DNA from 3 places in the Peribacillus sp. NPDC056705 genome. Region 1 is predicted to be linked to each of the others. Evidence: riboswitches for the same ligand, from Rfam matches in the RefSeq annotation. Region 1 holds a riboswitch; each other region holds the start of a gene.
The links. Region 1 has a riboswitch for cobalamin ahead of ACFRAK_RS00360 (ABC transporter substrate-binding protein). Riboswitches for the same ligand answer to the same signal wherever they lie in the genome.
Positions count from the first base shown of each region.

Region 2: linked by a shared signal. The riboswitch ahead of ACFRAK_RS08005 (ribonucleoside-diphosphate reductase subunit alpha) and the one ahead of ACFRAK_RS00360 (ABC transporter substrate-binding protein) in region 1 are both predicted to bind cobalamin.
Region 3: linked by a shared signal. The riboswitch ahead of ACFRAK_RS23235 (hypothetical protein) and the one ahead of ACFRAK_RS00360 (ABC transporter substrate-binding protein) in region 1 are both predicted to bind cobalamin.

Region 1 covers NZ_JBHTYI010000001.1:79,855-83,437, reverse strand. The annotation lists gene ACFRAK_RS00365 (FecCD family ABC transporter permease) at 1-1,021, opposite strand, end outside; gene ACFRAK_RS00360 (ABC transporter substrate-binding protein) at 984-1,949, opposite strand; cobalamin riboswitch at 2,131-2,305, opposite strand; gene ACFRAK_RS00355 (polysaccharide deacetylase family protein) at 2,392-3,246, opposite strand; tRNA gene ACFRAK_RS00350 (tRNA-Arg) at 3,475-3,548, shown strand.
Region 2 covers NZ_JBHTYI010000004.1:270,986-274,568, reverse strand. The annotation lists gene ACFRAK_RS08015 (hypothetical protein) at 31-177, shown strand; gene ACFRAK_RS08010 (manganese-dependent inorganic pyrophosphatase) at 273-1,202, opposite strand; cobalamin riboswitch at 1,496-1,676, shown strand; gene ACFRAK_RS08005 (ribonucleoside-diphosphate reductase subunit alpha) at 1,816-3,583, shown strand, end outside.
Region 3 covers NZ_JBHTYI010000031.1:10,037-13,619, reverse strand. The annotation lists gene ACFRAK_RS23240 (ABC transporter substrate-binding protein) at 1-923, opposite strand, end outside; gene ACFRAK_RS23235 (hypothetical protein) at 927-1,472, opposite strand; cobalamin riboswitch at 1,630-1,849, opposite strand; gene ACFRAK_RS23230 (AAA family ATPase) at 2,040-2,996, shown strand; gene ACFRAK_RS23225 (DUF58 domain-containing protein) at 3,029-3,583, shown strand, end outside.

The sequences.
Region 1 (3,583 bases):
CAAATGCAGGCGCCCCGATAAGTGAGGTGATCACCCCGATCGGCAGTTCCGATGGGGCAATGATCGTTCGTGCCACAAAATCCGCCAATATTAAGAATCCGCTTCCTACCAACAATGACAAAGGAAGCAGATGTTTATGGTCAGGCCCCCAAATCTTTCGGACAAAATGAGGAATGACCAATCCTACAAAGCCAATCGCCCCTGAAACGGCAACGGCTGCCCCTGTCAATGTCGAACCGGCTATCAAGATCCACATTTTCCGCCGCTTAACATTCACACCTAAGTGCTTTGCCCGGTCTTCCCCGAAAGTCATCGCATTCAATTCACTAGTATTCATGATCAAAATCAATGATCCAATGATAAAAAAGGGCAAAATGATTGCAATGTAATTCCAACCTCGCATTGAAACGCTTCCCATCAGCCAGCCGATGATTTGTCTTAATTCATCACCCGTCAGCGCAATCATCAATGAAATGAAGGCACTTAAAAATGAGCTGAAAATGATTCCCGTTAAAATGATCGTTTCCACTTTCATCGATCGATCCATTTTTTTTGCGAAAGTAAGTACGCAAAGCATCGTGAGCACTGAGCATAAGATACTCAATGCCGGAAGAGTATATAAACCGATGAACGGCAGTGAAATATTCAAGAATATTGTCAATACGGCGCCTACCGATGCTCCTGATGAAATACCCAATGTGTAAGGATCAGCGAGCGGGTTCCGGAGCAGTCCCTGAAAAGCCGCACCCGCAATCGCAAGTGATGCCCCGACCAAACCCGCAAGCAATACACGCGGCAGGCGGATGTTCATCACGATATTCGTAAGCATCACATCCGGATCAGCAGAAATCGGCAAATGGAAAATCTCCTTGCCGATTATTTGTATAAGTACGGGAATCGGTACTGGCACCGAACCAAAGGAAATGCCTATCGTCATCGCGAATAACAAAATGAACAACGCAATCAAATAAGCAAACGCCCATTTAGTTGTCAAATTGGTTCGGATAGACTGATTTGGCAAGTTCCTCTACTCCCTCTATTAAACGTGGACCGGAACGGGTCACCAAGTCTGAATGGACATCAAAGACTTGGCCATTCTTAACGGCATTTACGTCTTGCCATCCCTTTCGGCCCGTCACTTCACTAACTGGATCTTTCGTATAATAACCATACGTTGTAATGATGACATCCGGATTTGCAGCAATCATCGACTCTTCATCAATTTTTGCCCATCCGTCCAATTCTGCAGCAGCATTATCCGCTGAAATAATGTTAAGCATCTCATTCATGAAAGTATTTTTTCCAGGTGTGTATATTTCCGGTGAAGGCGAAACTTCCACTAAAACGGTCTTCCTATCCTCTTCCTTTACGGATTTGGCCTTTTCCTGGATATCCTTGAGCTTCGTTTTCATATCCGTAACGATTTCTTTTGCCTTATCCTGTTCACCCGTTGCCTGTCCAATCATTTCAATAGACTTATAGACTTGGTCAAAGCTTTGTGCATCATTCACTACAAGGACATCTATTCCAGCATCCTTAAGCTGCTGTAAACCCTCATTCGAATTATGGGCACTTGATGCATGCGCAAGAACAAGATCAGGCTTCATGGAGACAATCAGCTCCGTGTTCATTTCCATTCCGCCAACTTTTTCAATTTCTTTCGTTTCTTCCGGGTAATTATCATTGTCGGAAACACCAACGACCTTTTTTCCCAATCCAAGTGCAAAGACCACTTCCGTATTACTTGGTATCAACGAAACAATTTTCTTCGGTTTTTGTTCTATCGTCACTTTTTCCCCAGTTGCATCTTTAATCGTAATCGGAAAAGCTTCGTGTTGAGCATGATTCGTTTGCTGCTTTTCTTTTCCTTCATCAGCAGCGTCACTGCAGCCAACCATCAATCCTGCAGTAAGCAACATCAACAGTATCAGACCAAAAATTTTCTTCATTTTCATTCCCCACAATCTTTTCATTTAATTTCTTCCCACCTGTAATTAAGAAAACGCATTGTTGGAAGATGCCCCCAAAACAAAAAGCACCTCCCGTTAAACGGAAGGTGCTTGCATGGCAACAATATCATTACGGACTCTTTCTTAGGGTCTGCCACACACCTTCCCATCCGCGTAGGTTACAGGTGTACGAATTCTGGCAGGTCTCCTGGCTCATGGTCATCGTCAACGGCACCTTCCCATATCTCATACAGTGGTACACAGCCGTCAGCTCCCATATACAGTGGCGGGACCGCGTTGGCATTTCACCAACTTCCCTTTTAAGTCATTAAGACACCAAATCGTTCATATGTATATAATTTTCACTGCCTTCATTATACACCATGTAAGAATCGATTATTATATGATTTTTCTGAACAAGTTCGAAATGACCCGTCCATCTTCAATGATTAGAAGCATTTTCTATCAGCGACGCGAACCCACCGACTGATAATCCGGGTGAAATCCGAACTCGATGCAGGGCATGCATCCCTTGGTCCCTTGAAGCTCCCCCAGGTTCGGTGGTGACTGCCATCTTGTATCCCGCTTCTTCTGACAGCGCTAGACTCTCTTCATTATACCGGCCAACAGGATAGGAAAGCACTGTCGTGTCCTGTTTGAGGATACGATCGAACAGATCCTTTGACTGGACCATTTCAGCTTCTTGCTGTACTGCCGTCATGCGGTTCAGCTCCAAATGGTTGATCGTATGGCTTTCGATCGAAATCCCATTCCTGCTCATCACCAACATTTGATCTTCAGTCAGGTGATGACCTTTATCAATGGACTTACCGATCATGAAGACAGTTGCTTTCATATCATTTTCTTTTAATATCGGAAAAGCCTCCGTGTAGTTATCTGTATAGCCATCATCAAAAGTAAGCCAGACACACTTCTCACTTGGCATCCGATTCTCGGTTAAAACGAGGTATGCTTCTTCAGGCGATAATGTATAGTAACCATTCTCCCGAAGCCAAGCCATCTGTGCTCGGAATTCCTCAATTGGAACCCGAAGTCCATTCCCTTCAGAAATGCTGTGATACATCAAGATTGGAAGCCTGACCGCGGACTTGGCCATTATCCAGTCTCCCGTATCGATCTGGCCATCCAAATCCTGACCAGTCTCAGTCTCATTCTCGGCCGCTTCGACCACTTCAATGTCATCTTCCGCAATCGGTGCAGCCGTTTTTATGCCTATACCCTCTACAATCCCTTGTGAACATCCAGGTAAAATTAAAATTCCCACCAATGCCACCATCCATAAAACTCTATATCTTTTCACTATCATTCCCCTAATTTTTTCTAGTATAATAGTATCAGAATACTATTCGATAATAAAGTATTCCATTTAAAGAATTAATAGGAAAACAAAAGAGCATAGTGCCCTGCTGAGCATTTATGAAGATTTTTTTCATAAGTATGTGCTATAAGCTTGAAAAGTTTGCCTATAAGAAATATAATAAATAAGTCGTCGACTTAAATATATGTCCCAGTAGCTCAGCAGGATAGAGCGACAGCCTCCTAAGCTGTAGGTCGTAGGTTCGATTCCTATCTGGGACGCTAAAGTTTATAAGCCCTGTTATAATGCGGATTCT
Region 2 (3,583 bases), on a different contig from region 1:
AATTATTTCCTTTTGAAAGGGGCGAAAAGCATGACACCCGAGCAGGATTATACAGCAGCAAATCTGTCACCGGATTTATTGAATGAACTGAAAAGCTTTGAAAACAGACTTGGCGAGGAAGCCAACAAAGAACTGATTGTCATTGCCTATGAAAAAGAAAAGGAAGCTTTGAACTAAGAGAAAAGACTCAACCACCATTAATGGTGGTTGAGTCTTTTTGCATGTGCAGAAAAAGGATGCCCATGTTTTTAATGAGCACCCCTTCTCCTGTATTATTTGCTGAATACGTCCGTTAAGATCGGCACGATTTGTTTTTTACGAGATACAACGCCTTCTAAGACGGCGATGTTATTGTTTAATGAAACGTCGTATGCTTTTTCCACTGCATAAGCTGCTTTACCAAGCGCCAAGGCAGCAGAGTCATTAGTCAAGATATCCGTTACGACAAATAGGAATAAGTCCAATTCCTTCTCGGCGATGACCGCTCCTATCGCCGCTTCCAATTCTGCTTGCTTAGCAAGGACTTCGTTCGGATCTACAGCATTGACCTGTGCTATCTCCACTTTAGCCATTCCCATGGAGAATTCCTTTGCATCAAGAGTGATGAGCTGGGCAATCGTTTTGTCGCTCAAGTCAGCTCCGGCTTTCAACATTTCCAAGCCGTATGTTTCAGCGTCGACTCCCGCAATGGCAGCCAGTTCCATTGCTGCTGCAATGTCTTGCTCCGTGCATGTAGGAGATTTGAACAATAACGAATCGGAAATGATGGCAGACAACATAAGACCTGCGATTGCTTTAGGGACTTCGATGCCGTTTTCTTTATAAATTTTATTTAAAATGGTTGCCGTACAGCCAACAGGTTCCGCCCGGTAATATAGTGGATCGCTTGTTTCAAAGTTAGCGATACGGTGATGGTCGATAACTTCCAACACACGGACTTGGTCAATATCTTCAGCACTTTGCTGGCGTTCGTTATGATCGACCAGGATTACGCCTTCAGCTTCCCCTGCAACTTTTTCCACAAGGCGGGGAGCTTCGAATTTGAATTGGTCCAATGCATATTGAGTTTCACCATTCACTTCACCCAGACGAACTGGTTCAGCGTTGATACCTAACTGCTTTTTCAGGTCTGCATAAGCGATTGCTGAACAGATTGTGTCTGTATCCGGGTTTTTATGTCCAAAAACTAATACTTTTTCCAAGATTTTATCCCCTTTTTCTTAAATATTTTTCCGCGAATCCCCTCATCGCAATAAGGGAGAGCCACCTTTACTAGACAATTTATTTTAACACAAAATCGCGTAAAATCAGCGCTTGAATTACCCATTCCCCAATAAATTCTTTCATTCCATCGCACTCTGCCCTCACTTTGTCAATAGATAAGGGCTGGTTTTTTTCAAATATATTAGTTGAATTATCATCGTATATGGCTTACGATAATATAAGCAGAAATACTAGATATTGATTACATAAACATTACTAATAACTATATATAGAATTTTTTATAATCCAAGGTGCCAGTGATGGCTGAAAAGGGAATCCGGTGTAAACCCGGAACTGTCCCCGCAACTGTAAATGTGACGAAATGAGAAACCCACTGTATAGCTCTCTATACGGGAAGGACTCAAAGTAGGATGATCATGAGTCAGGAGACCTGCCTTGAATTTTTCACGTTTCTTATTCTTCGGGGATTGAGATGATGAAACGATAGTTTAACGGCTATTTTTTCATGGCTCTTTTATTCTATCGTTTGATCCGCTCAATTCATTGGGCGGTTTTTTTATTTTAGAAGGAAGTCAACAAGGAGGATTATTAATGACTCAAACATATAACTCTACCATAAGTGAAAATGACACAGAAGCGAAGTCCATCCAGCTCGAGATGTTATCAAAGGAATTCGAAGGCCATCTCGATATGGAAAAGTTCAAAAAGCGTTTTACAAAATGGCTAGATCGCAAAAGTGACTCAACTGAAGAACAGGCATCAAAAAAACTGATTCAGCTCGCTCTTGAAAGTGTGGATATCGATGCTCCGAATTGGACGTTCGTTGCTGCAGCAGAACTGTTGAATACAATGTATAGGGATGCACAAGCCAATCGAGGCTATGAAGGCATGAGTTATGGCCCATTCTATGAGCTGATCGCGGAACTCTCCCAGCTTTCAGAAGGTCAGCGTTATCCTATTTATAAATCAGAACTGCTATCTTCATATACGAAATCGGAAATTGAGGAATTGGGTTCGGTAATCGACCCGGAAAAAGATAAATTATTCTCGTACATAGGCATCTACTTATTGAACGACCGCTATCTGGCCCGCCCTCAAAAGGACAAGGTCTACGAACTGCCACAAGAACGTTTCATGATCATCGCGATGGAAATCATGCGATTGGAAAAAACGGAGCACCGCCTGCAACTTATTAAAGAAGCATACTGGGCCATGTCCAATCTTTATATGACCGTTGCGACTCCTACACTCTCCAATTCAGGTAAAACACATGGACAGTTAAGCTCCTGCTTTATCGACGCAATTGAAGATTCCATTGACGGAATCTACCTATCAAACTACGATGCAGCAAAAGTATCTAAATTTGGCGGCGGAGTAGGTCTTTACGTCGGTAAGGTACGATCGCTTGGTTCTGATATCCGGGGTTTCTCTGGAAACAGTTCCGGCACGACTCCCTGGATTCGACTATTCAACCAGACAGCTGTAAGTGTCGATCAATTGGGGCAACGTAAAGGTGCCATCGCGATTTACTTGGATGCCTGGCATAAAGATATCATGAGCTTCCTCGATTTAAAGACACAAAACGGGGATGACAGATTAAAAGCCCATGATATTTTTACAGGCGTATGCATACCCGATTTATTCATGGAAGCTGTACGCGACAGAAAAGAATGGTATCTTTTCGATCCGCATACCGTTAAGCAAACCCTTGGGTTTTCACTTGAAGATCTTTATGACGAGAAGAAAGGCGAAGGAAGCTTCAGGAATCATTATGCACTTGCTGTCGAGGCCGCAGAAAATGGCACGCTTCCAAACTATAGCTTTGAAAAAATCAAAGCGATGGACATCATGAAAAGCATCATGATTTCTCAATTAGAAGAAGGCGTACCGTATATGTTCTACCGCGATGAAGTGAATCGGAAGAATCCCAATAAGCATAAAGGTATGATTTATTGTTCAAACCTTTGCACGGAGATTGCCCAAAACTTAAGCCCTTCGACAATCACGGATGAATATGAAACAGAAGATGGAGATGTTGTTGTGGTTCGTAAAAGCGGCGATTTCGTTGTCTGCAACCTTTCATCCATTAACTTGCCCCGGGCTGTGGGCAGCGATGTTTTGGAAAGATTGATTCCCATTCAGATCCGCATGCTGGATAATGTCATAGATGTGAATAATCTTCCTGTCAAACAAGCATCCATCTCGAACAAACGTTACCGGGCAATTGGTTTAGGAACGTTTGGATGGCATCATTTACTTGCCACACAGAATATTTATTGGGAATCCGATGAGGCTGTTCACTATGCAGATGCTTTATACGAAAAGATCGCTTACTTAACAATCAAGGCATCCAATGAAT
Region 3 (3,583 bases), on a different contig from region 1:
TTTGCTGCGAGTTCAACAGCTTCCCCGACCCTTGGTCCAGGACGTGACATGATATTTTCATCAAGTAAATGGACATCATCGTTCTTCACCGCATCGATATCTTCCCAGCCCTTACGCGATTTAATTTCACCAACAGCATCATCTGCATACGTGGCGGTGGTGATGATGGATTCAGGGTTCCTTTTGACGATTTCTTCATCAGATACTTTAACCCAGCCTTTTTGGTCATCAAAGATGTTTTTTATGCCGGCAGTGTCCATGATTTCATTTTGGAAGGTCTCCGATCCTGTTGTATAGATTTCCGGAGCAGGGCTAATCTCAAAGTATGTTTGCTCCTTTTCATCTAAGGTTTTCACTTTTTCTTCGACATTTGTAATTTGGGATTTGATATCTTTCACTAATTCATTCCCTTTTTCGGCGACACCCATCACTTTAGCAATCTGCCCGATATCACCATATACATCATCGAAATTTGCCGCAGATTTAATGATGAATACAGGGATACCGGCATCTTCAAGTGGTTTCAGTGCCGTTTCATCCCCAATGGTATAAGCAATGATGGCATCAGGTTTCAAGGCAATGATTTTTTCTGCATTAATGTTAACGGAGTCTGAAACATGTTCGATATCCTTCGCTTCCTCTGGATAATTATCGAAGTCTGTCACGCCAACGACTTTATCACCCTGTTCAAGGGCAAATAAGATTTCCGTATTGCTTGGCTGAAGTGAAACGACCTTTTCCGGGATTTTCTCGAATTTTATTTTCTTACCAGTATCATCCGTAACGGTATAATCCTTGATTTCTTCGACCTTTTTACTATCTTTATTATCCTTTGAGGATTGATCATTGTTCACTCCGCATCCGGTGAGGAATAGCGTAAGCATCAGCATGGAAATCCAACTGAATCGTAGGGTTCTCTTCATTATTTATTCCTCCGTTTTCTTTTTCATTGGTTTGGTTGGGTATGATTTACTTATAAAAGGAATCTCCTCGATCCCCTGTTGCTTATTGACGTAGACTGCCATCACGAATAATACATTTGCAAGCAAGTGAGCGTAATCAAAAAGAATTCCTGGAATTTCCTTTTCTAGACTTACCTTGTGTAAAGCTCGCACGGACTTTTTGGCCTCACTGCGGCAAGTATGCAAAGTACATGCTGCGGTTGATCCTTGTGGAAGGACGAATGTTTCGATTCGATCCCTCACTTCAGCGACATACCGGTCGTAGATTGCACTTAAACGGTCGAGATCATCGCCGGTAATGGCTAAATTCCCACGGACTGAGCCGTTTAAATGGTAAACCATGGGCAATAATTCCATTAAGTCACGGTATACATCGGGGACGTCCTCAGTAAGCGAGGCGGCCAAGCCGATCTGTGTCGTCAATGAGTCTGTGCGGATTTCAAAATCGACGGTCGATACGGACTCACGCATGTATGGGTAGCATAAAAAACGAAAGTCTTTCTTTGCCATAAATCTTCCTCCTTTTACGTATTGGGTGAATGACCTCCGTATTGCTTTTCCCAGCAAGACAAATAGCCGACCAAGAGTTTTGGTCGGCTTCGGGCATCTATGTATCTGTAGTAGAAAAAGATGGGAGGGCCGTACAATCTCCTATCTTCCGAAGAGCATAATACGATGAAAAAAGGCAGGTCTCCTGGCTCGTGCGTCATTTTACTCTAAGAACCTTCCCATTTGGGTTAAATGGCCGGTAATCGGCGAGCGATTACAACCTCAAATAGTGGTAAACATCTTATTTCATTAGCACTTACAGTTGCGGAAACAGCTTCGGTTTTAAACCGAATTCCCTATTAAGCTGACAATGCAGCACCTTTTTCTGCAAGATTCATATTCACTTAGCAACAGTTTACCATACCTTTTTTCAATAGACTGCATTAATATTTTTGGACAAATTCGTTTATGGTTTACCGAATATCTAGTAAACTTACAATGTAAGGTTTAATTGGAGCTTAATGTAAAATTTTGATATAGAAAAAGGTATGAAATCATGGTGATACTGTGAATCCCGGGAGGTAGAGAATGATTTATAAGCAGGTCAATCAAAAACTGGAAATGGTTCTGGGGAACATCGAAAAGGTGATTATCGGAAAACGGGATATAGCAGAACTAAGTATCGTGGCACTCCTTTCCGGTGGACATGTTTTATTGGAGGATGTTCCGGGCGTAGGGAAGACAGTCATGGTAAGGGCACTGGCAAAATCTATAGGTGCAAGCTTTAAGAGAATTCAATTCACACCTGATTTACTTCCTTCTGATGTTACTGGTGTTTCGATCTTCAATCCTAAGGAACAAGAATTCATTTTTAGGCCAGGTCCGATAATGGGACATATTATTTTAGCCGATGAAATTAACCGGACCTCGCCGAAAACTCAGTCTGCATTACTTGAAGCCATGGAAGAGGCAAGTGTGACGATTGATGGTGTCACAAGGAGATTGGAGAAGCCGTTCTTCGTAATGGCGACACAAAATCCGATCGAATACGAGGGGACGTATCCGCTTCCGGAGGCTCAATTGGATAGATTCCTATTAAAAATGAAAATGGGCTATCCGGGTGTGGAAGAAGAGATAGAGGTTCTTAATAGAGCTCAATACACGGTACCGCTTGATGAGCTGGAAGCCGTCATCACCTTGGATGAATTGATAGAATTACAGGCTGAGGTAAAAGCTGTGATAGTGGATGACACAATAAAACGATATATTGTTGAATTGGCGAATCGAACACGTACGCATGAAGGGGTCTATTTAGGTGTAAGCCCGCGTGGATCGATAGCCTTGATGAAGGCAGCCCAGGCTTACGCGCGGGTCCAGGGCAGGGACTATGTTCTGCCGGACGATGTTCAATATTTGGTGCCATTCGTATTTTCCCACCGGCTTATTTTGAAACCTGAAGCGAAGTATGAGGGCTTCGATGCTGGAATGGTGATACATGAAGTTGTGGCGACAACACAGGTGCCTGTAAAGCGGGCTATGACCTAATGCGCAAATTCATCAACATTTTAAGGGGAAATATGAGTGTGGTCGGACTTGTATTACTCTTGACGGTTTCCTTTTGCTATGCAATGTTTCAAGGTGGTTTTGTCAGTTGGTTCATTTTTTATTCATTTTTGCCGTTTTCTGTGTACGCTTTGATTCTGCTGTTTTATCCGCTGCATGATTTGATCGTTGAGAGAAAGATCAATAAAAGGGAATGCCAGGCCGGCGAATCTGTTGAAATAGCATTGACGTTTACCCGTAAAAACCGGCTGCCCCTACTATTTATGGTGGTAGAGGAGGAATTGCCTCAGCGTCTGGAAGATAGGGGATTTCAAAGGAAAATCATTATCTTTCCGGGATTCAGGCGTACCTTCTGCATGTCATATACCTTGGAAGACATGGAGCGTGGAGAGCATTCGTTTCAATCGATCCGCTTTTGGGTTGGGGATTTTTTCGGGTTAGTCGAAAAGGAAGCGATATATAGTTCACCTCTGAAAATAACTGTTTTTCCTCGTTATCATGAGCTTGCCTACAGTGATCTTGATCGAGTGTTCAATCAGGGGGCAGTGGTTTCAACAAAGAAAACACAA